Regions from separate parts of the Paraburkholderia sp. FW306-2-2C-D06C genome, predicted to be linked through region 1. Evidence: riboswitches for the same ligand, from Rfam matches in the RefSeq annotation. Region 1 holds a riboswitch; each other region holds the start of a gene.
What was found. Region 1 has a riboswitch for cobalamin ahead of AC3WLT_RS19435 (ferredoxin-like domain-containing protein). Riboswitches for the same ligand answer to the same signal wherever they lie in the genome.
Positions count from the first base shown of each region.

Region 2: it holds a riboswitch for cobalamin, as region 1 does, so the genes downstream of both, AC3WLT_RS06595 (TonB-dependent receptor domain-containing protein) here and AC3WLT_RS19435 (ferredoxin-like domain-containing protein) in region 1, are expected to answer to the same signal.
Region 3: it holds a riboswitch for cobalamin, as region 1 does, so the genes downstream of both, cobA (uroporphyrinogen-III C-methyltransferase) here and AC3WLT_RS19435 (ferredoxin-like domain-containing protein) in region 1, are expected to answer to the same signal.

Region 1 covers NZ_JBYSWU010000024.1:72,294-79,920, reverse strand. The annotation lists partial or broken gene AC3WLT_RS19445 (cobalt-precorrin-5B (C(1))-methyltransferase) at 1-394, opposite strand, end outside; gene cbiE (precorrin-6y C5,15-methyltransferase (decarboxylating) subunit CbiE) at 394-1,632, opposite strand; cobalamin riboswitch at 1,717-1,895, shown strand; gene AC3WLT_RS19435 (ferredoxin-like domain-containing protein) at 1,982-3,472, shown strand; gene AC3WLT_RS19430 (precorrin-8X methylmutase) at 3,465-4,091, shown strand; gene AC3WLT_RS19425 (precorrin-2 C(20)-methyltransferase) at 4,092-4,823, shown strand; gene cobJ (precorrin-3B C(17)-methyltransferase) at 4,820-6,538, shown strand; gene AC3WLT_RS19415 (AAA family ATPase) at 6,599-7,627, opposite strand, start outside.
Region 2 covers NZ_JBYSWU010000006.1:114,862-122,488, forward strand. The annotation lists gene AC3WLT_RS06575 (adenosylcobinamide-GDP ribazoletransferase) at 1-569, opposite strand, end outside; gene cobT (nicotinate-nucleotide--dimethylbenzimidazole phosphoribosyltransferase) at 663-1,724, opposite strand; gene AC3WLT_RS06585 (ABC transporter ATP-binding protein) at 1,785-2,624, opposite strand; gene AC3WLT_RS06590 (FecCD family ABC transporter permease) at 2,621-3,667, opposite strand; partial or broken gene AC3WLT_RS06595 (TonB-dependent receptor domain-containing protein) at 3,695-5,257, opposite strand; cobalamin riboswitch at 5,289-5,546, opposite strand; gene AC3WLT_RS06600 (ATPase) at 5,754-6,110, shown strand; gene AC3WLT_RS06605 (cell division protein ZapA) at 6,107-6,421, shown strand; RNA gene ssrS (6S RNA) at 6,526-6,707, shown strand; gene AC3WLT_RS06615 (EVE domain-containing protein) at 6,802-7,260, shown strand; gene AC3WLT_RS06620 (SIMPL domain-containing protein) at 7,468-7,627, shown strand, end outside.
Region 3 covers NZ_JBYSWU010000037.1:4,979-12,605, reverse strand. The annotation lists gene bluB (5,6-dimethylbenzimidazole synthase) at 1-322, opposite strand, end outside; gene AC3WLT_RS24625 (cobyrinic acid a,c-diamide synthase CobB) at 306-1,631, opposite strand; gene cobO (cob(I)yrinic acid a,c-diamide adenosyltransferase) at 1,635-2,237, opposite strand; gene AC3WLT_RS24615 (cobalamin biosynthesis protein) at 2,234-2,677, opposite strand; gene cobA (uroporphyrinogen-III C-methyltransferase) at 2,674-3,426, opposite strand; cobalamin riboswitch at 3,649-3,889, opposite strand; cobalamin riboswitch at 3,982-4,262, shown strand; gene cobW (cobalamin biosynthesis protein CobW) at 4,479-5,609, shown strand; gene cobN (cobaltochelatase subunit CobN) at 5,616-7,627, shown strand, end outside.

The DNA.
Region 1 (7,627 bases):
TCATCATCTTGCGCGGCACCGGATTGATCGCCGGTTCGCCGATCGGCAACGTCAAACCCGCGCGCGTCACGGTGCCGACGCCCGGTCCCGCATGAAAACTCACGCCCGGTTCGGCGCGCAGGCGCACGCGGGCGAACACGATCGCGCCGTGCGTCACGTCGGGATCGTCGCCCGCATCCTTGACAGTGCCGGCTTCGGCGCCGTCGGCGGTCAGACGGCAGAACACCAGCGGCATCGGCACAAGCTGGCCCTTGGGCAACACGATTTCCGCGACCTCGCTGACGATGCCCGTGAGCAGCAGACGCGCCGCCGCGAGCGACGTCGCGGTGGCACAACAGCCGGTCGTGTAGCCGCTGCGCAGCCGCGCGGGTTGTTCGGGTGTTTCGTCGCGCATTACGGTTGCCGATGCTTGTGGCGCGCGGCATCGCCGGCGGGCCTGGTCACGTCGAGCAGCGTGATCGGCAATGCCTGACGCCAGGTGTCGAAGCCGCCGAGCGGTTGCGCGTCGGCGAGCGCAATGCGCGTGAGCGTGCCGCCATGCTGGGCGCGCCACGTCATCAGCGCCGCCTCGCCTTGCAAGGTCACGGCATTGGCAACCAGCCGGCCGCCCTCACGCAGGCGCGCCCAGCAGGCATCCAGCACGCCCGGCGCCGTCACGCCGCCGCCGATGAACACCGCATCCGGCGCCGGCAGTCCGTCCAGCGCTTCAGGCGCGCGGCCCGCCACGAGTTGCAGACCCGGCACGCCCAACGCATCGCGATTGTGTTCGATGAAACGCTGGCGCTCCGCATGCCGCTCGATCGCGATCGCGCGGCACGCCGGATGCACGCGCATCCATTCGATGCCGATCGAACCGCTGCCCGCGCCGACATCCCACAGCAATTCGCCGGGCGTGGGCGCGAGGCGCGCCAGCGTGATCGCGCGCACGTCGCGTTTGGTCAACTGGCCGTCGTGGCGAAACGCGTCGTCGGGTAAGCCGCAGGTCAGCGGCAAACGCGGCGCGCCTTCCGTGGCGCGGCATTCGAGCGCGATCAGATTCAGCGCCGCCACGTCGCCCGCCGGCCATTGATTGGCGCGGCCGTCGATCCGGCGTTCCAACTCGCCGCCCAGGTGTTCCAGCACGATCATCCGGGTCGCGCCGAAGCCGCGCGCGTTCAGCAAGCCGGCGAGCGCCGCGGGCGTGCCGCCGTCCGCGCTCAGCACGAACACGCGCGCGCCGTCGTGCAGATGGGCGTTCAGCGTCGCCAGCGGCCGGCCCACCAGCGAGACCGTCGCGACGTCCTGCAAGGGCCAGCCGAGCCGCGCCGCGGCCAGCGACAGCGACGACGGCGCCGGCAACACCCGCAACTCGCCGGCCGGCAGCTGCCGCGCCAGCGTCGCGCCGACGCCGAACAGCATCGGGTCGCCGCTCGCCAGCACGCACACGGGGGTGGCGCGCTCCGCCAGCAAAGGCGCGAGATCGAACGGACGCGGCCACGCGGCGCGGCGCGCGCCAAGTCGCGCGGGCAGCATCGCCAGATGGCGCTCGCCGCCGTACACCACCGACGCTTCCAGCAAAGCGCGCCGCGCGGGCCGCCCCAAGCCGGCGAAGCCGTCATCGCCTATGCCCACCACGGTCAGCCACGCCGACATGCATCCATCCTCATTCCGTATCTTCAAATAATGCGCTGTGCCACGCCGATCAAAGCGTCCAGCCTCGTTGTGCGGTTCGAAAAAAGGCATAATACAGCCGCCGGTGCCCTTCGGGGCCGAAGAGGGAACACAGTGCCACTGTGGCTGCCCCCGCAACTGTATGCAGCGAGTCCGCCTGCGCTCCGCGCCACTGGTTCGACCGGGAAGGCAGCGGCGGACCGTGACCTGCCAGCCAGGAGACCTGCCGGCGAGATTGTTCGTGCCAGCCTGCATCGGGCGGGGTGTACCGATGCCGCAGCCATGCCCGCTTTGGGTGGGTTGCCCGGGCCGTCGCGCGACGCTAAACCCGGTGTCCGTCTTGAATCACGCTGCGCCCTCCGCTGCTTTATCTACCGCTGCCGTTGCGCCGCGGCCTTCGGCTTGTCCGGGGCTGTTGCGCATCGTCGCCGCGCGCGACGGCGGGATTTGCCGGATCAAATTGCCCGGTGGCGCATTGAGCGCCGCGCAGGCTGCCGCGATCGCCGAGGCGAGCGAGCGGCACGCCGCCAGCGTGATTGAAGTGACCAACCGGGCGAATCTGCAAGTGCGCGGCGTGCGGCCCGGGCACGAAGCGGCGTTGATCGAGGCTCTGGTGGCAGCCGGTCTCGGGCCGGCTCCGGCGAGCAGCGGCATGGATGCGGCGGCAGTATTGTCGGCATGCGCCGCTGACGATATCCGCAACGTGATGGTCAGCCCCGCCGCGGGACGCGATTCGTCCGCGCTGTACGACACCACGTCGCTGACCGCCGGGCTTCTCGCGCTGCTGCAAAGCGAAGCGCGTTTTGCGGCGCTATCGCCGAAATTCGCGTTGCTGCTGGACGGCGGCGAGCGCCTTGCGAGGCTCGACCATCCGCATGACGTCTGGCTCGCGGCGACGTCGGCGAGCGACGGTGTGCGGTTCGTCTTTGGCCTGGCGGGATGTCCGCCTACGGCGGCCAATGCGGCGGCCGCGCATGTTGCCGCGCACGCGGCTGGCGACGGCTCGTTCGGCGCGTCGCCAGACCCGGTCGCGACCGGCACACGCGCCCTCGCCACCGTCTTGCCTTCGGAAGTCGTTCAGCTGGTCCGCGCGCTTCTGCACACGTTCCTCGATCTGGCCGCCGCCGACGCCACCCGCATGCGCCATCTGCTCGCCACGCATTCCGCCGACGCAGTATTGCAGCGTGCCCAAACGTATGCCGATTTCCCGCTGTCGCGCGACGCGTCGCTCGCCGACTGGCATCGCGGCGCGCCCGCCGATGCCGCGTTGCGGCTCGGCGCGCACGCTCAACGCGTCGCGGGAACGTGGCACGTGGGCGGCCAGCCGCCGCTCGGACGCCTCGACGCCGCGACGCTGCGCGGCCTCGCCGCGCTAGCGCGCCAGCACAGCAACGGCACGCTGCGCATGACGCCCTGGCAAAGTGTGCTGCTGCCCGATATCGCCTCGAAGGCCGTGCCGGCCGTGCTTGCCGAACTGGAAGCATTAGGCCTTGCCTGCGATCGCGCGCAGCCCATCGCACGTTTGATCGCTTGCGCCGGCTCGACCGGCTGCGTAAAAAGTCCCGCCGACACCAAAGCCGACGCGCTGCGGCTAGCCGCCCGCCTGCCCGACGGCGTCGACGTCCATCTGAGCGGCTGCCCGCGCTCGTGCGCGGCCGCGCATTGCGCGCCGTACACGTTGCTGGCCGTGGCGCCCGGCACCTACGACCTGTATCGACGCGACGCCTCGCCGGATTTCGGCCGCTGCGTCGCGCCCCAACTGACGATCGAACAGGCCGCCGACATGCTCGAACAATTGGCCCGGAGCCCTTTAGATGCTTGATTACATTCGCGACGGTCAGGAGATCTATCGCCAATCTTTCGCGACGATTCGCGCCGAGGCCGATCTGTCGCGCATTCCCGCCGACCTCGAGAAACTCGCGGTGCGCGTGATCCACGCCTGCGGAATGGTCGACGTGATCGACGATCTGGCTTTCTCCGCGGGTGCAGGCACCGCGGGCCGCACGGCGCTGGCGCAAGGCGCGCCGATTCTGTGCGACGCAGGCATGGTCGCGCAAGGCATCACGCGGGCGCGCCTGCCCGCGAACAACGAAGTGATCTGCACGCTGACGCACAGGGACGTGCCGTCGCTGGCGCGCGAACTCGGCAACACGCGATCGGCCGCCGCGCTCGAATTGTGGCGTCCGCATCTGGCCGGCGGCGTCGTCGTGATCGGCAATGCGCCGACTGCCCTGTTTCATCTGCTCGACATGCTCGACGCCGGCGCGCCGAAGCCCGCACTCATCCTCGGCTTTCCGGTCGGCTTTGTCGGCGCGGCGGAGTCGAAAGCCATGCTTGCCGAAGACAGCCGCGGCGTGCCCTACGTGGTGGTCCACGGACGACGCGGCGGCAGCGCGATGGCCGCCGCCGCCGTCAATGCGTTGGCTACGGAGGTCGAGTAAATGAGCGTGCAAGGACGTTTGTTCGGACTCGGGGTCGGCCCCGGCGACCCGGAATTGATCACGCTGAAAGCGCTGCGTCTGCTGAAGGCCGCGCCGGTGGTTGCGTACTTCGTCGCGAAGGGCAAGAAAGGCAACGCGTTCAGCATCATCGAAGCGCATTTGCACGACGCGCAACAGCATCTGCCGCTCGTCTATCCGGTCACGACCGAAGCGCTCGAACCGCCGCTGTCGTATGAAGCGATCATTGCCGACTTCTACGACACCGCCGCCGAAGTCGTCGCTGCCCATCTCGACGCAGGCCGCGACGTCGCGGTGATCTGCGAAGGCGATCCCTTTTTCTACGGCTCGTACATGTATCTGCACGACCGGCTCGCCGCGCGCTTCGAAGCCGAAGTGGTGCCGGGCGTGTGCTCGATGCTCGGCGGCGCAGCCGTGCTCGGCTCGCCGCTGGTGTATCGCAATCAAAGTCTGTCGGTGCTCTCCGGCGTGTTGCCCGAAGACGAATTGCGCCGCCGTCTCGCCGATGCCGACGCCGCCGTCGTGATGAAACTCGGCCGCAATTTCGACAAGGTGCGGCGCGTGCTGGGCGAACTCGGTCTCGCGGATCGCGCGCTCTACGTCGAACGCGCGACGATGGGCAACCAGCGCATCGTGCCGCTCGCGGAAGTCGATCCGATGGCGTCGCCGTATTTTTCGCTGCTCGTGGTGCCGGGGGAAAAATGGCAAGGATGACGCCGCCCGCGATCGTGATTCTCGGCACGGGCGCGCTGGCGACCGCGCGGCGCGTGCAGGCGCTCTATGCCGGCGCACAGGTGCACGCTTTACAGGGACGCGTCGAAGCCGACGTCTCGTACGCCGAACTCGGCGCGCACCTGCGCGCGCTGTATGCGCGCGGCACGCCGATCGTCGCGCTGTGCGCAACCGGCATCGTGATTCGTTGCGTCGCGCCGCTGCTGTCGAACAAGGGCGTCGAGCCGCCGGTGCTGGCCGTCGCCGAAGACGGCAGCGCGGTCGTGCCGTTGCTCGGCGGACTCGCGGGCGTCAATCTGATGGCGCGCGAAATCGCTGCGGCGCTGGCCGTACCGCCGGCGATCACGACGAGCGGCGAACTGCGCTTCGGCACGTGCGTGCTCAATCCGCCCGAAGGCTATGCGCTCGCCGATCTCGCGCAAGGCAAGCGTTTCGTGTCGGATCTGCTGGCCGGCGAAAGCACCCGCATCGAAGGCGAAGCGCCGTGGCTCGACGACGCGCAACTGCCACGTTCGGGCTCGGCGCGTCTCGCGATTCGGGTGACGCCGCGCGCGTGGGATGGCCGGACCGATGAGTTGGTGATTCATCCGCGAAGCGTGGTGGCGGCGGTCACGGGGTCGGGTTCGGGTTCGGGCGCACAGATCGCCGGGCGTGTGCGTGAAGCATTGGACACGCATGGCCTCGCCACGCTTTCTCTTGCGGCGCTGCTGGCTTCGTCCGGGCGGATGACCGACCCGGCGCTGGCCGAAACGGCCGCGAGTTTGAATGTGCCGTTACGGTTCGCTCAGACGCGTCCGGAAGACGGCGAGCCGCCGAGTAACTTACTACACGCCGCGCTGCGCATCCCCTACGAAACGCTGCACGACGACGCGGATGCCGGCATCGCGCTGGCATTGGCGCCGCTTGCTATCGACCCCGCGAGCATTGGCCGTGCGCGTGGCCGCCTCACGGTGATCGGCCTCGGTCCCGGCAGCGCCGATCTGATGGTGCCCGCGGCGCGCACGGCGCTCGACGAGGCGACCGACATCCTCGGCTACGACACCTACGTGAAGATGGCCGGCCCGCTGCGCGCCGATCAGCGCGTGCACGGCACGGACAATCGCGAGGAAATGCAACGCGCGCGTCATGCGTTCGAACTGGCGAGCGCGGGACGTTCGGTGGCGATGGTGTCGTCGGGCGATCCCGGCGTGTTCGCGATGGCGGCTGCCGTGCTCGAAGCGCTGGACGGCGCGGAGAACGCCGACTGGGCCGCCGTCGAGCTCTCGATCGTGCCGGGTGTGTCGGCGGCAATGGCCACGGCGGCGCAAGCCGGCGCGCCGTTGGGACATGACTTCTGCATGCTGTCGCTATCCGACAACCTCAAGCCGTGGACGATCATCGAAAAGCGCCTCAGGCACGCGGCCGAAGCGGATCTCGTGATGGCGTTCTACAACCCGATTTCTCGCGCACGACCGTGGCAGTTTGATAAGGCGCTGGATATCGTGCGGGAATATCGCGCGGCGGCTACGAAAGTGGTGCTCGGGCGCGATGTCGGCAGGCCCGGCGGCACGCTGCGTTCGACCACGCTCGGCGAACTTCGCTCGCCGGATGTGGATATGCGGACGATGGTGATCGTCGGGTCGTCGACGACGCGGGGGGTTGCTCGTGATGACGGGCAGTCCGGCGAGTGGGTTTATACGCCGCGCTGGTATGAGTGAATCGACGGGCGCCCTCAAGGCTTACCGCGGCGCACGTCACGCCCCTGACCACCGCGCCCCTCAAGCCGCCACCTTCAAATCATCAATCGCCCGCTGCCTCACACCGAGATCGTCCCAAAGCTCCGGATGGCACGTGAACACCAGGATCTGGTGACGTGTCGCCGCGTCGATCAGCGCACGTTTGATCGCATCGCGCCGCGCGGCGTCGGTGTGCACCGCGGCGTCGTCGAGCATCAGTAACGTCGGGCGGCCGGACGCCTTCAGCAGATCCGCGTACGCCAGCCGCGTGAGTATGCCGAGCTGTTCGCGGGTGCCGAAGCTCAACGCGTCGAGCGTATCGGCGCGACCGTTGCGATCGAGGGTCGCGGGACTCAGATCGTCGCCGAGCGCGATCGTCGACTGCGGGAAAATCCGCTTCAGATAATGCCCGAGACGTTCGGTCAGCGGCGCGCGCAGTTGCGCCACCGCCGCATCGCGTTCGTCGACCAGCACTTCATCGAGCAAACTCAACGCGCTTGCGCGCAAGCTCAGTTCGTCCTTGCGCCGCGTGGCCTGCTCCACCGCGGCTCGCACAGCAGCGAGACGCTCGCCGAGTCCCGACGCGCCGACTGTTTCGAGTTGACTGCGCAATTGAGCGATCCGCAATTGCCGCTCGTGCTGTTCGCTGCGTGCGAGTTCGGCAGATGCCCGGTAGCGTTTCACCTCGGCGGCAGGGTCATCCAGGCGTACCGCCTCCAGCTCGCGCTCGCGTCCTGCGAGCTGCTTTTTCAACGCCTCGACCTGCACGCGTTGCTCGACGATTTTCGTTTGCCAGAGCGCACGGCTGCGGCAGAACGCGGCGTCGTTCAGTTGCGCCTCTTTGCGCTGCAACTGCCCAGCGAGCGAATCAGCGGTGGCCGTGGCGGTCGTTCTGGTTTCCGCGGCCCGCGCCAGCACTTTTCTGGCGGTTTCCAGCGCATCGCGGGCGATGTCGGCAGCGCGGCGTGCGTCGTCGAGCGGCGGCGCGGCGGAAACATCGGGCAACGTCGCCAGACGTTCGTTCGATGTCTGCAATCGCACGGCTGCCGAAGCCAGGGCGGCGCGCAACGC
Region 2 (7,627 bases), on a different contig from region 1:
AAGCCGGACACCGCCGCGCAGATCAACGCGGAACCGCTCAGGCGTTGCGCGACCGGCCTGGCTTTGCCTTCGGCACGCACATAGTCGAGCGTGGCGAGATAGCTGATCGCGCACGCGCGGCTGGCCGCATGCGCCGCAATCATCAGACTTGCCGCGCGCATCGGCGGCATGGCGGCGAGCGCTTGCCACTTCAATGCCAGCGCGATCACAAGCGCGATAGCGCCGAATGCACCGATGCGTGAATCACGCATGATGCGCAGCACGTCGTCACGCGTATAGGCGCCACCGAACGCATCGACGCAATCGGCCAGACCGTCTTCGTGAAACGCGCCGGTGACGAGCAGCGACGCGGCCATCGAGAGCAGCACTGCCACGCCCGCCGGAAACACGCGCAACGCCGCGAGATAGACCAGCGCGCTCAAGCCGCCGATCAGCACGCCCACGAGCGGAAAATAGCGCGCCGCCGCGTTCAGGTAGTGCGGCTCGTAGCCGACCCAGCGCGGCACCGGCACACGCGTGAAATAGCCGAGCGCCGTGAAGAAGTAGCGCAGTTCCGCGAGCGGATTCATGGGCGGGCCGAGCCTGCGATCCGGCGAGGCGGCTTATTGCGAGGCCACCTATCGCAAGGCCACCCATCGCAAGGCCACGTATTGCAAGCTCGCTTAAGCATCGCGATTGGCGACGCCGGCCGATTCGAAGCTCGCCATCTCGTTGACGAACGCAACGGCAGCGCGCAGCAGCGGCACCGCGAGCGCCGCGCCCGTGCCTTCGCCGAGACGCATATCGAGCGACAACAACGGCAGCGCGCCGAAATGGTCGAGCATGCGCCGATGCCCCGCTTCGTTCGACGCATGCGCGAACACGCAATACTCGCGCACGTTGGGCGCGAACGCATCGGCGACCAGCAGCGCCGAAGTCGCGATGAAACCGTCGACGAGGATCGTCATACGCGCTTCGGCGGCAGCGAGATACGCGCCCGCCATCATCGCGATTTCGAAACCGCCGAACGTGGCGAGCACGTCGAGCGGAGCCGCGGAGACAGCGTGGCGCGCGAGCGCCGAGGCAAGCACGTTGCGCTTTTTCGCCAGGCCCGCGTTGTCGAGACCAGTGCCGCGGCCGACGCATTCGTCGATCGGCACGCCGCACAGGCGGCTCATCAAGCACGCAGCCGACGACGTATTCGCAATCCCCATCTCGCCGAAGCCGATCACGTTGCTGCCGAGCGCCGCGTGATGGCGCACGCGAGCGGCGCCCGCTTGCATCGCGGCGAGCGCCTGGTCATGCGTCATCGCCGGTTCGTGCGCGAAGTTGCGGGTGCCGGACGCGACCGGAATGTCGATCAGGCCTTCACTGGACGGCAACGGCGTCGCGATCCCCGCATTGACCACCTCGAGCTCGACGCCGGCGACGCGGCTCAATGCATTGATCGCCGCGCCTCCCGAGAGAAAGTTGGCGACCATCTGCGCGGTCACGGCTTGCGGATAAGGACTCACGCCTTCGTCGGCGATACCGTGGTCGCCGGCGAACACGATCATCGCCGGACGTTCGACCGTAGGACGCGTGGTGCGCTGGATCAGACCCATTTGACGCGCCAGCGTCTCGAGCCGGCCGAGGCTGCCGGGCGGCTTGGTTTTGGTATCGATGATGTGTTGCAGTTCGGCGCGCAACGTTTGATCGAGCGGCTCGACCTCGGGCAATTGCAGCAAACCTGGCAAAGAAGTCATAGACGTTTTTCGGAAGAGAGAATGTTTTTTTGAAACGATTATGAAACGCTTATGAAGCGCTTAGCTTGCCCGCGTGTCATCACCGCCAGGCGATTCGTGACGCGGGCGCGGCGCGGGAATCAACGCCTCATGCTCGCCGTCGCGAATCAGAACCAACGGGTACCCAAATGCACGGCTCGTCAGCGCCGGCGTCAGCACGTCATGCACCGGCCCGGCATAGGCGCCGCCGGCGCCGTCGAGCAGCAGCGCATGCGTCGCGAAGCGGCGCGCCAGATTCAGGTCGTGACACGAAAACATGACTGTACGCCCAGGCTCGCGTGTCCAGGCGGTCAACGCATCGAGGCAATCGATCTGATGATGCAGATCGAGATGCGACAGCGGTTCGTCGAGCAGCAACAACGGCGCCTGCTGGCACAACACCGCGGCCAGCGCGACGCGTTGCCGTTCGCCGCCCGACAGCGACAGCACGTCGCGCGCCGCGAATTCGGCGAGGCCCAGCGCATCCAGCGCGTCATGCGCGGCGGCGCGGTCAGCGGCGCGTTCCCAGCCCCAGCCGGTCAGATGCGGAAAGCGGTTGAGCATCACGATATCGAGCACGCTCGCGCTGAACGCATCGTGCGTGCTCTGCGGCATCAACGCGCGACGCTGTGCGAGCGGCAGCGGTTGCCAGTCGGCGAGACGCGCGCCGTCGAGCTCGACGTGCCCCGCCGCCGGATGCGAGAGGCCGGCGAGCGTCGCGATCAGCGTCGTCTTGCCCGCGCCGTTCGGGCCGGCGACGCACCAGATCTCGCCTGCGTAGAACGTATGCGTGAACGCATCGAGCAGCGTTCGCGAGCCGGCGCGCAACGTCAGGCGTTGCGCGCTGAGCGCGGCATGGGCGGAGTGGCGTGCCTGCATCATCGGCGCCTGCGCAGCAGCATCCACAAAAACACCGGCACGCCGACGATCGAGGTAATCACGCCGACCGGCAATTGCGCCGGCGCAATGACCGTGCGCGCGATCAGGTCCGCGCCCATCACCGCGACACCGCCACCGAGCGCGGCGGCCGGCAACAGCATGCGCTGATCGTTGCCGAACGCGAGCCGCAGCATATGCGGCACCACCAGGCCGACAAAGCCGATGGTGCCCGCTGTCGTCACCGCCGCGGCCGCCGCCAGCGACGCCACCAGATAGACACGCAGGCGCAGCGGCATCACCGCGACGCCGAGCGCCTGCGCGGCCGCATCGCCTCGCAGCAGCACATTGAGCCGCGGCGCAGCGGGCACGATCGCGATCAGCACGACGAAGAGCGCGGCGAGCGCGGCCCATGGCAGTGCGCCGCCGTTGAGGTCGCCGGTCAGCCAGAACAGCATGCCGCGCAGACGATTTTCAGGCGCAAGGTTGAGCAGCAGCGTGATGACTGCGCCCCAGCCGGCCGCGATCACCGCGCCGGTCAGCAGCAAGCGCGGCGACGTGTCCTGCGGCTCGCCCCGCCACAACTCGCGGCGCGCAAGACCGAGCACCAGCAGGATCGACACGAACGCGCCCGCGAACGCGCTGGCATCGACGATCCACCACGCGCAACCGGCGATCATCGCGACCAGCGCAAAAGTCGCCGCACCGCCCGAAACGCCCAACACGTATGGCTCGGCCAGCGGATTGCGCAGCAGCACCTGCAACAGCGCGCCGGCCAACGCGAGCAGCGCGCCGCACGCGAAGCCGGCCAGCGCGCGCGGCAGACGCAATGTCCGCACGATTTCGCCCGCGAGATCCGCCGATGCCGCGGGCGAAGGCACGAGCGCCGCCAGCACGCGCGCGGGCGCGAGCGGCACGCTGCCGAGCGCGAGCGACGCCATCAGCACGATCAGCGCGAGCACGGCGAGCGCGAGCCAGATCGCGGCCGCACGCTTCGCGCTCATGATGGGCATCGCCGTCGCGACCCTCGGACCCGAGCCGCGGTTCATCCGCGCGATCTCACGCAGGCGCGCCCGTCACTGCTGCTGCCAACCGACCGTGACATACGCACCGCGCCGCGGCGAGTTATACGAGTAGGCCGTTTCATAGTCCTTGTTCAACAGGTTCTGGATTTGCGCAGCCACGTACCACGCTTTCGTGATGTCGTAGCGCGCGGACAGATTCACCACACCGTAACCGCCGAGCTTGCCGCTGCTATCGTCGCGCGCGCCGCTGACGATCCACTCGCCGCCGACACGCCACCCCGCAATATTGCGATTCACCGCTAGCGACGCGAAACGCCGCGCACGCCGCACAAGGTCGACATCGCTGTCGAGGTCGACGGGATTTTGCAGCGTCACCGACGCACGCACATCCGTCCTGCCGACATGACCGCTCCACGATCCTTCGAGCCCCTGCACCTTCGCATGACCGACGTTCTCCGCCAGATAGATGCCGGGCGTCACCTGATGGTAGTCGATCAGATTCGAATTGCGCGTCTGGAACGCGCTCAGGCGCATCACGCCCAGCACATTCGACGCATACTGCAACGCTGCTTCGATCGAATGACTGCGCTCCGGCTGGATCGACGGATTGCCGCTGATCGGATAGTACAGATCGTCGAAGCTCGGCGCGCGAAACGCATCCGAATAGCTTGCGCTCACCTTCCAATGCTCGGCGATGTCGAAACCGTAGCCGAGATAGTAACTGTTCGCTGCGCCGAAATCGGAATACTGATCGCGCCGTACGTTGGCCTGAATCTGATTGCGCCCAAAGCGCCCGCTATAGCCGACGAAGCCCGAATTCACATGCCGGTCGGGCGCCGCAAACGTATCCGAATCGAGGCTCTGATCGAGATGCTCGTAGCCGACCTGCAGCTTCTGCTGCGCGGCGAGCGCGAAATCGTTCTGCCATGTGTACTGGCGATTGTCGGTATCGAAGCGGCCGTTGTAGATGCCGTTGGTGTTCGACACGCTGCGATCGTCGCCTTCGGAGACGATGAAGTGGGTGGTCCACCAGCCGGTCACCTTGCCACTGGCGAACGCCGACATCTGCCGCACTTTGGTGTAGAGGTTGTTCAGATCGGTCGGCACGCCGTACGCGTTGTCGTAGCTATTGTTGCCGTTCGACTGGAAATATGTGATGCCTGCGTCCCACTTGTCATTGAACTTGTGGCGCAGCGAGGCGGAGATGCTCTCGTTCAGATAGCCGTTCGGATTCGGATTTGCGTTGGGCGCCTGGGCTGGTTTGAGCGATGAGAAGCCGTCGTCTTTCGAGCGCGCGAGCGAGATGCTGAAGGTGGTCTTGCCGTCTTTGTCCAACGCGCCGTTCACGCCGGCCTGTTGCGTCTGCGTGTGATAACTGCCGTAGCCCACCGAGAAACTGAAACGCGGCGGATGATCGCCGCCGTCTTTCATGAACACCTGCACGACGCCGCCGATCGCGCCCGAGCCGTATGACGCGGACACATTGCCGTTCACCACTTCGACGTGGTCGACCTGATCGAGCGGAATCTGCGCAAGTTGCGGTGCGCCGAGGCTGACCGAATCGACTCGCACACCGTCGATCGACACCAACGATTGGGTGGACGATGCGTGACGAGACGCCCGCGCTTGCTACGAATTTGCGCTGGACGGATCTCTCCCTCTGGCCGGTATCCGGGCTGGCGACACATCGATCCCGCCTTCTCACGCGTGACGCGCAGTGGCACACTCGCATGTTCAGCTTCGAACACGCGATCGGGATCGACTTGCATGACGACATGCGGTCGCTTACCGTTGCGGGGGCAGCGCAGGCTGGCGCGTTCAGGCGAACGTCGCGCCCTGCTTCCCGTTTAACTGCGCGCCCTGTCGAAAAGCACGCGCGGGCACCAAAGTGCGGCCAGTTTAGGAGCGCCCTCGAGGCCCGTCAAGAATGGTTAATCCTTGCTCGATCCGTTCTGTTAAGTGCAGGTTATTGTCCGATGCAGGCGCAGTTTTTCGTCATGAGGCCGATAAAAGCCTGCACAAAGCGAGGTTGTTACGTCTCGAAACGAGACAATTGTCGGAACCTGCGACATTCCGCGCTAAAATGCGATGTCTTTAGAGGACGCAGCACATGCTCACCGAACTCGAATCACTCTCACAAAATATCGGCAAGCTGATTGCGATCAGCCAGCGCCACAATGAAGCGCGGCTCGCGCTCGAAGAGCAGCTCGCCCGAACGCGCGCTGAAGCGGAAGCCACGCGTACCGAACTCGCGTTGCTGCGCGAGGAACGCGATACGCTGCAAGCGGAACGCGACGCGCTGTCGGCAAAGATCGACGACGCACAGGTGCGCCTGAATGCGATTCTCGAAAAACTGCCGCGGGCACGCGCACAGGCCGAGCCTGACAATCAGCTCGATCTGCTCGAACCCGAACAACACGAGGTCGAAGCGGACAGCGCCGCCACCCGCCACGGAGAAAATGCATGACCACGAAGCAGATCGAAGTATCGATTCTCGGCGTGCCGTATCGTCTCGCCTGCTCGCCGGAAACCGAAGCGGCGCTGCTCGAAGCGGTGGCGCGCGTAGACGCTGAAATGTCGAAGATCCGCAATCACAGCAACGTGCGCGGCACGGACCGCATTGCCGTAATGGCTGCGCTGTCGCTGGCATCGGAACTGCTTAAGCTGCAAACGAGCGTGAGACACGGAGAAGCATTTCCCGCTGAGGAAATCCGGCGTACAATGCGTCAAATGAATGAACAGCTAGGTACTGTGATTCAGCAGTACAGCATGCAGTAAGTGTCTAGTGGCCGTGCCTGAGATCGGCCGCGGATTCAAGCGGAGTGCATGAGCAAAGACTCGCGCGAACGTTTGAGTTCCATCGTTTTAGCTTCATCGGTTTAGCTTCCCTGCCTGGTTCGCCAAGGTCATATATTCCTTGAACCAATGCCATGTGCACGGTTGTGGAAATTTGTAGCACGGGTGTGCGCGTCACTCTGTCTGATGTACCCGAAGTGCTGCTAACTGCGACCAATTCTGAACCCCCGGTTCAGGATGCCGGCCTAGCGGCTAAGGCGGGGACCTTATTTAGAACGGCATCGGACTTCGGTTCGGTGCCGTTTTTCTTTGGGCCTCCGGTTTCTTTCGCATCTTCACCTTCTTAAGGTTCAATTCGATTCATGCGCTACTGGCTAATGAAGTCCGAACCGGACGAAGCAAGCATCGACCATCTCGCCAATGCACCGCAACGCACGTTGCCGTGGACCGGCGTGCGCAACTATCAGGCGCGCAATTTCATGCGCGACATGATGCAGGTCGGCGACGCTGTGCTGTTCTATCACTCGAGCTGCCCCGAACCGGGCATCGCGGGGCTCGCCGAGGTGTCGTCCACGGCTTATCCGGATCCGACGCAGTTCGACAGGAAGAGCCCCTACTACGACCCGAAGTCGTCGCCGGAAACGCCGCGCTGGCTGCTCGTCGACGTAGTGTTCAAGAAGAGGATCCCTCTGATTCCGCTTGCCGCGCTGCGCGAGCATGAGGAACTCGCGGACATGCGCGTGCTGGCGAAGGGCAACCGTTTGTCGATCACGCCGGTGACCGAAGCCGAATGGCGTTTCATCACGAAGCGGCTTGTTTGAAGCTGCATTTGTATGTGCGGTACGTTGTCGCTGCCGCGCGTGCAAAGCAGGAGCAAACCGGGACCCAACCTTGAAGCAACGTCAAATTGGGGAACCAAGCCGAGGTTACAAGCGCCTAACGGACTCGCAAATGAACACGCAAACGCCGTGCCATTGCAGCGCGTTTGCTCCAATCGCGCATAACCTGTTCAAGCAAGGAGTCCGGGAATGACAAAAAACACTGCACGTGCCCTCGCACTCGCTCTCGTGTGCGTGGCCCCTGCCGCCCTCGCATTGACGCCGGCCATGGCGCGCGCGCAAGGCGTGACACAGTATCAGCCCTCGGGCGTGCTGTCGCTGAATGCGCAGGCCAGCGCGGAAGTGCCGC
Region 3 (7,627 bases), on a different contig from region 1:
TCACCAGTAGTTCGCCGCATTCCAGCATGCCTTCGACCTTCAGCTTCATGAACTCTTCGCGCCGCTTGCCGAGGGCGTCGGCGGTGGCGAGCCGTTCGCTTTCGACGGTCTCGTGCAACGCGGCGCGCAAGGCGGGATCGGTGATGCGCGCGATGCGCCACGGCTGCATGAAGCCGACGCTGGGCGCGTGATGCGCCGCGTCGAGCAGCCGTTGCAACACGGCGGGATTGACCGGGTCGCGCACGAAGTGGCGCATGTCGCGCCGTTCGTAAATTGCGCGGTAGACGGCTTCGCGCTCGGAGTCGTTAAAAGGCTTCGCCATTGAACAGGGCGGCCGTGAAGGCCGGGTTGGAGGGCCAATAAGCGTGCATGTAAGTCGCGACGATCGAGCCGGCACGGAACACCGCCTCGCCGGGCGCGTCGCTGTGCGGGCGGGTGGCTGAACGCAACGGCGTGAGCGGCGTCGTCAGCTTCGAGTAGTGAAAGGTGTGACCGGTCAGCGGGCCGTGCAGGCCGTCGATCTGCTGCATGCCGAGCGCGGTGAAGCGCGTTTGCATCGTCGCGTGGCCGGGCAGCAGGCCGAGCATCGGCGCGCTGGCGCCGTTCGTGTCGGTGAGCTGATCGAGCAGGTAGAGCATGCCGCCGCATTCGGCGACGACCGGTTTGCCCGCTGCCGCGTGCGCGCGGATCGCCGCGGCGCTGCGCGTGTTGCCGGCCAGCGCGGCGGCGTGCAGTTCGGGATAGCCGCCCGGGAGGTACAGGGCGTCGGTCTGGTCCGGTAAGGCATCGTCGGCGAGCGGCGAAAAGTATTCGACGTGCGCGCCGAGTGTTTGCAAGAGCGTGACGTTGGCTGGGTAGATGAACGAGAACGCCGCATCGCGTGCGATGGCGATCCGCTTGCCTTCCAGAAGGCGCGGCAACGCTTCCTGGACAGCTTCGCCGAATTCGACCGGCGGCGGCAATTCAGCCAGCGCGGTTTGCGCGAGCGCATCGGCGGCTCGATCCAGACGTGTGTGCAGATCGTCGATCTCCGCAGCTTGATGCAGGCCGAGATGGCGGTCGGGCAACTCGATTTCGTCGTTGCCGGCGATGTAGCCGCACCAGCGCATACCGGGCGGCAGCGATTCTTCGAGCATCCGCGCGTGCCTTGAAGAACCGACGCGATTGGCGAGCACGCCGTAAAACGGCAGTTGCGGCCTGAATTGCGCGAGACCGAAGGCCACCGCGCCGAAGGTCTGCGCCATCGCCTTCGCTGAAATCACAGCCAGTACCGGCACGCCGAATACGGTTGCCAGATCGGCGCTGCTCGGCGTGCCGTCGAACAGGCCCATTACGCCTTCGATCAGGATCAGATCGGCTTCGGCCGCCGCTTGCGCGAGCAGATTGCGGCATGCCGCTTCGCCCACCATCCAGAGATCGAGCGACAGGACCGGCGCGCCGCTGGCTTGCGCCAGTATCATCGGGTCGAGAAAGTCGGGACCGGTCTTGAATACGCGCACACGCCGCCCCAGCCGCCGATGGTAGCGCGCCAGACCCGCGGTGATCGTGGTCTTGCCTTGACCCGAAGCCGGCGCGCTAATGAACAGGGCGGGGCACGCCCCGAAGGAAGTCCCCTTGGGGGGCGCGGACATCGCTTAGAACTCCACGCCGCGCTGCGCTTTCACGCCTTGCTCGCGATACGGATGCTTGACGATGCGCATTTCGGTGACGAGGTCGGCGGCTTCGATCAACGCGTCCGGCGCGTGACGGCCGGTCACCACCACGTGCAGCATTTCCGCACGCGCGTTCAGGACGGACAGCACTTCGTCGAGCGGCAGGTATTCGTACTTCAGCACCGTATTCAATTCGTCGAGGATCACCATCTGGTAGTCGCCGCTCTCGATCATGCGGCGCGCTTCGTCCCAGCCTTTGCGCGCAGTGGCGATGTCGGCGTCGCGGTTTTGCGTGTTCCACGTATAGCCGTCGCCCATCGTGACGAAATCGCAATTGGCGATTGCGCCGAGGAAGTCGCGCTCCGAGGTATGCAGCGCGCCTTTGATGAACTGCACGACGCCCAGACGCATGCCGTGTCCGAGCACCCGCACGGCCATGCCGAACGCGGCTGTGGTCTTGCCTTTGCCGGTGCCGGTGTTGACGATCAGCAGACCTTTTTCGACGGTGGCGGCGGCCTGCTTTTTCTCGTGGCCTTCGCGCCGGCGCTCGGTCATGCGCTGATGCGATTCGGGATCGGTCTTCATGGAAGGTCCTGTTCGTTGGAGTCGTGGTGGGTGGGGTCGATGCCGGCGTGAGCGGTCGAAGCGATCGCTACGGTGACGCCGTCGAGTACGGTTTTGCGCACGATGAGGTGCGCCCCGGCTGCAGCGGATTTCGAACCTGCGGCCAGCAACGCGCAGGGTTCGCAGACGCCGTCCACGCCGAGATGTTCGCGTGTCGCCGCCGAAGGTTCAGTCTCCGCCACGGGCAAGGCGGCAATCTGCTCGCGGCTGAACAGTTTCAACGGTAGCGCGTGCCGTGCGCAGAATTCGAGCAGACCCGCTTCGTGGGCCTTGACGTCGATGCTGGCAACTGCGCTGATTTCATCGTGTGTATGAGTGCCGAGCGCCGCGCGCACGGCTGCCTCGATCTGTTCAGCCGAACTATGCAAGCGGCAACCGATGCCGACCGTCAGCGTTTTCATCGCGCCCCTGCTGCGTCGGCATTCGCCGCGGCCCGCGCGAGCGCCAGCGACGCCACCCCGCCGATCACCACGATCGCCGGCGAGCCAAGACCGGCGCGCGCGACTGCGTCGGCCAGGCCGCCAAGTGGCGCGAGCGCATGTCTTTGTTCAGGACGTGTCGCGAATTCGATCGCGGCACAGGGCGTATCGGCGCTCATGCCTGCCGCGAGCAACGTGCCGGCGATATCGTTGAGCCGCCGCATGCCCATGTAGATCACCAGCGTCATCCGCGTCGCGACGAGCGCCGCCCAATCCGGCTCGCCGCTGCCGGCGCCGTGTCCGGTGACGAACACCACGCCCTGCGCGTATTCGCGATGCGTGACCGGAATGCCGATCGCCGCGGGCGCCGCGATGCCCGCCGTGATGCCGTTGACGACTTCCACCTCGATGCCCGCCGCATGCAGCGCCTGCTGCTCTTCGCCGCCGCGGCCGAATACGAACGGATCGCCGCCTTTCAGGCGTGCGACACTGCGCCCGGCCTGCACATGTTCGAGCATCTGCGCGACGATGTCGGCCTGCGGCGTCGACGGATGCCCGCCACGTTTGCCGACATGAACGACCAGCGCGTCGGCGCGCGCGAATTGCAGCACTTCGGGATTCACCAGATCGTCGACCAGTACCACGTCGGCCTGCGCCAATGCGCGCGTCGCCTTGAGCGTCATCAGTTCGACGTCGCCGGGGCCGGCGCCGATCAGCCACGCGCGGCTCATCGCGGCGTGCATGGCGCGCCCCATGTCGTGACAAGTGGAAACAGGCGAGCCATGCAGACGGCCCAGGCGGAAATAGAACTCATGCGGTGCGACAGATTACGCACAACGGCAACGCCGCTCGCCGCATTTTCATCGAAATCGCAAGCGGGCGTTCGTATTACGTCATGCTTCAGCGCCTTCACATCCGTCCCTCGCGGATTCAGGCGGCCGGCGGCGTGACATTCGCCGCCTCCGCGTCTGGCCGGTATCCGGGCTGGCGGCCTCATGCGCTTTGCCTTCCCGTCCTGAATCGTCAGACAGTGGCATCGAAAACGCATGCGCGGCGCGACAGGATTGAACCCAGCGCCGCAGGTCGCTTACCGTTGCGGGGACAGCACAGGTTGAGCGCAATCGAGCGCGGCCTGTTTCCCGTTTAACTGCACATGCGAACGCATGTGCGGGCACCAAACGCGCGCATACGATAGCACACGGCGGCCCGCGCCGGCGCGCGCGGCAAGACCCCGGCGCGGCCCGCGCTTCCTGTCGCGCTTCCTTGACGGCGCGGGGCCGCGGGCCTACACTCGCACGCACTTTGGTGCTCGTGTGCGCGCTCGTGCGCATGCAGTTAAACGGGAAACAGGGCGCCCGCCTGCTATGGACCGGGTCAACCTGTGCTGCCCCCGCAACGGTAAGCGAAAAGCGGCGCCTGGATGCGTTCTCCAGCGCCGCGGAGCCGGCTTCGATGTCCACGCGCAAGGCCGCGTCGGCATATGACCACTGGGCGAGAAATCACTCGCGCGGGAAGGTGAAGCGGCGCTTTCGCCAGCCCGGATACCGGCCAGAATATGACGGATGAACGCCGCGGGGATGCGGTGGCTCGTTCATGACCTCGTTCTCTGTTGCCGCGGCAACGCCGCTTTTCGTCCCCGCTGTCGTATCTGTGTTCCGTTTTCGTGTTTGCCTGCCTGGCGCTGGTTTGTCCTGGACTCGAGCGCATTCGGACCCGAACCCGACCCGAACCAGACCCGGACCGCCGGCGTGTGAACGCGCAACTTCTTCGGATGGAACCAACGATGCAAACTCAAATGCGCAGGATCCCCGTCACCATCGTGACGGGCTTTCTCGGCAGCGGCAAGACCACGCTGCTGCGGCATATTCTTCAGCATGCGGGCGGCAAGCGCATTGCGGTGATCGTCAACGAGTTCGGCGAACTCGGCATCGACGGTGAAATCCTCAAGGGTTGCGGGATCGGTTGCGATGAGAACGGCGTCGAAACCGAGGGGCAACTGTATGAACTCGCGAACGGCTGCCTGTGCTGCACGGTGCAGGAAGAGTTTTTCCCGGTGATGGAAAAGCTCGTCGAGCGCCGCGAGCAGATCGATCACGTGCTGATCGAAACCTCCGGTCTTGCACTGCCTAAGCCGCTGGTGCAGGCCTTCAACTGGCCGCAGATCAAGAGCAGCTTCACCGTCGACGCGGTGGTGACTGTGGTGGACGGCCCCGCCGCGGCGAGCGGCCAGTTCGCCGACAACCCGCTCGCTGTCGATGCGCAGCGCAAGGCCGATCCGAATCTCGATCACGAATCGCCGCTGCACGAACTGTTCGAGGATCAGCTGTCGGCGGCCGATCTGGTGATTCTGAACAAAACGGATTTGCTCGACGATGAACAGCAAAGCGCTGTCGAGACCGCGATCCGTGAAGAGATTCCGCCGCAAGTGAAGATCGTGCGCGCACAGATGGGCCAGCTCGATCTGCACACGTTGCTCGGCCTCGAAGCCGCCTCCGAAGAAACGATCCACTTGCGCCACGACCACCACGGTTCGGCCGACGACGCCGATCACCATCACGACGAATTCGATTCTGTCGTGGTGCACGCGAGCGCGCCGTCGCGTGAAGCGGTGATCGCCGCGCTGCAAGGGCTGGTCGAAACGCATACGATTTACCGCGTCAAAGGTTTTGCGGCGTTGCCGGGCGCATTGATGCGGCTCGTGATTCAAGGCGTGGGGCGCCGTTTCGACAGCTACTTCGATCGTCGCTGGCAACCCGGCGAAATCGGCGAAATCGGCGAAATCGGCGAGGGTCGGCAGAGCCGCTTCGTGCTGATCGGCGAGGACCTGGATCAGGCTACGCTGCAACGCGCGTTCGATGCTGCACTGGGCGCTGCATTGCGGGTTGTGTCGAGCGCCGAACCGCAACAGGCGTAATCGATCATGCATCTGCTGCGCACTACGCCGGGCGGTTTTGTCGACGATACCCAGGGCGTGATCCGTATCGATCAGCAGCCCGCCGATATCGTGGTGCTTAGCTCCGCCGATACGACGCTGTCGCTGCTCGCCAGCGTGTTTCCTCGTTTGGGTGCCGATTTCCCGAGCGTGCGGCTCGCGAATGTCACTTATTTGCGGCAACCGGCGTCGGTCGATTTCTATGTCGAGGACGTGCTGCAGCATGCGCGCGTCGTGGTCGTGGATCACCTCGGCGGCGAGGCGTACTGGCCTTACGGGATCGAGCAGGTGGTCGCGCTCGCCGGGCGCAGGAAGCAGACACTGGCGATGTTCTCCGGCGATTTGCAGGAAGATCCGAATCTGCTTGCGCGCAGCACGGCGGATGCCGAACTGTGCCATCAGCTATGGCGTTATCTGCGCGAAGGCGGCGCGCAGAATGCCGAGGCGTTCCTGCGCTGCATTGCGTATCGTGCGGTCGGCTGGGGGCATGAACCCGCACCGCCGCGCGCGTTGCCTGCCGCAACGCTCTACCATCCCGAGCGCGATACGCCGACGATGGCCGACTGGCAGGCGCGCTGGAGCGAGGATGCGCCGGTTGCCGCGATCCTGTTCTACAAAGCGCACTTGCAGGCGGCCAACACAGCCGTGTTCGACGCGCTGATCGCCGCGCTCGAAACGCAGGGTTTGAATCCGCTGCCGATTGCGATTACCTCGCTGAAAGATGCGATGAGCCGCGAAGTCGTGCAGCGGTTGTGCGCGCAACATGATGTCTCGCTGGTTCTGAACACGACCGCGTTTGCCGCGTCGGCGATCGACGACCCCGAGCCGCTCGCGCTGGCCGGCGACGCGCCGGTCATGCAGGTGATCCTGAGCGGCGGCAATCGCGAAGACTGGCTCAAGGACAATCAAGGCCTCAACTCGCGCGATATCGCGATGCATATCGCGCTGCCGGAAGTGGACGGCCGCATCATCACACGGGCGATCAGTTTCAAGGGGCTCGCCTATCGTTGTCCGCACACGGAAGTCGATGTGGTCCGCTATCAGCCGGACCTCGAACGTGTCGGTTTTCTCGCTGAACTGAGCCGCCGCTGGTGCCGTCTGCGCACGCTCGACAACGCCGACAAGAAACTCGCGCTGATTCTCGCCAACTACCCTATGAGCGAAGGGCGCATCGGCAATGGCGTGGGGCTCGATACGCCGGCGTCGGTGGTCGGCATCCTGTCGATGCTGCGCGACGAAGGCTATCGTTTGAGCGAATTGCCCGCTGACGGCGACGCGCTGTTGAAGAAGCTGACCGAAGGCGTCACCAACGACCCCGTCGTGCGCGACTTGCGGCCCGCGCTGCAAAGCCTCGCACTCGACGACTATCTTTCGTATTTCAACCGGCTGCCTGCCGAAGCGCGCGACGCATTGAACGCGCGCTGGGGCTCGCCTGAGCGGGACCCGACGCTGCGGCGCGGCCGTTTCATGATCGCGGGCTGGCGCTGCGGACATGTGTTCGTCGGCATTCAACCATCGCGCTCGCGCGAACAGGGCGATTATGCGAGCTATCACGACGCCGATCTCGTGCCGCCGCATGCCTATCTCGCGTTCTATTTCTGGCTGCGCCATCAGTTCGGCATCGACGCGGTCGTGCACGTCGGCAAGCATGGCAACCTCGAATGGCTGCCGGGCAAGAGTGTCGCGCTGAGCGATGCGTGCTGGCCCGATCTGATTCTTGGGCCGCTGCCGCATCTCTATCCGTTCATCGTCAACGATCCGGGCGAGGGCAGCCAGGCCAAGCGCCGCGCGCAGGCCGTCATTATCGACCACCTGATGCCGCCGCTCACGCGCGCCGAAAGCTATGGGCCGTTGCAGGATCTCGAGCGCCAGGTCGACGAATACTATGAAGCGCTGATGGTCGACCCGCGCCGCGCGAAGCTCTTGAGGCGCACGATTCTCGCGACCATCGTGGAGCATCGGCTGCATGAAGAGCTGAGTCTTGCGGCGCCGGACGGGCA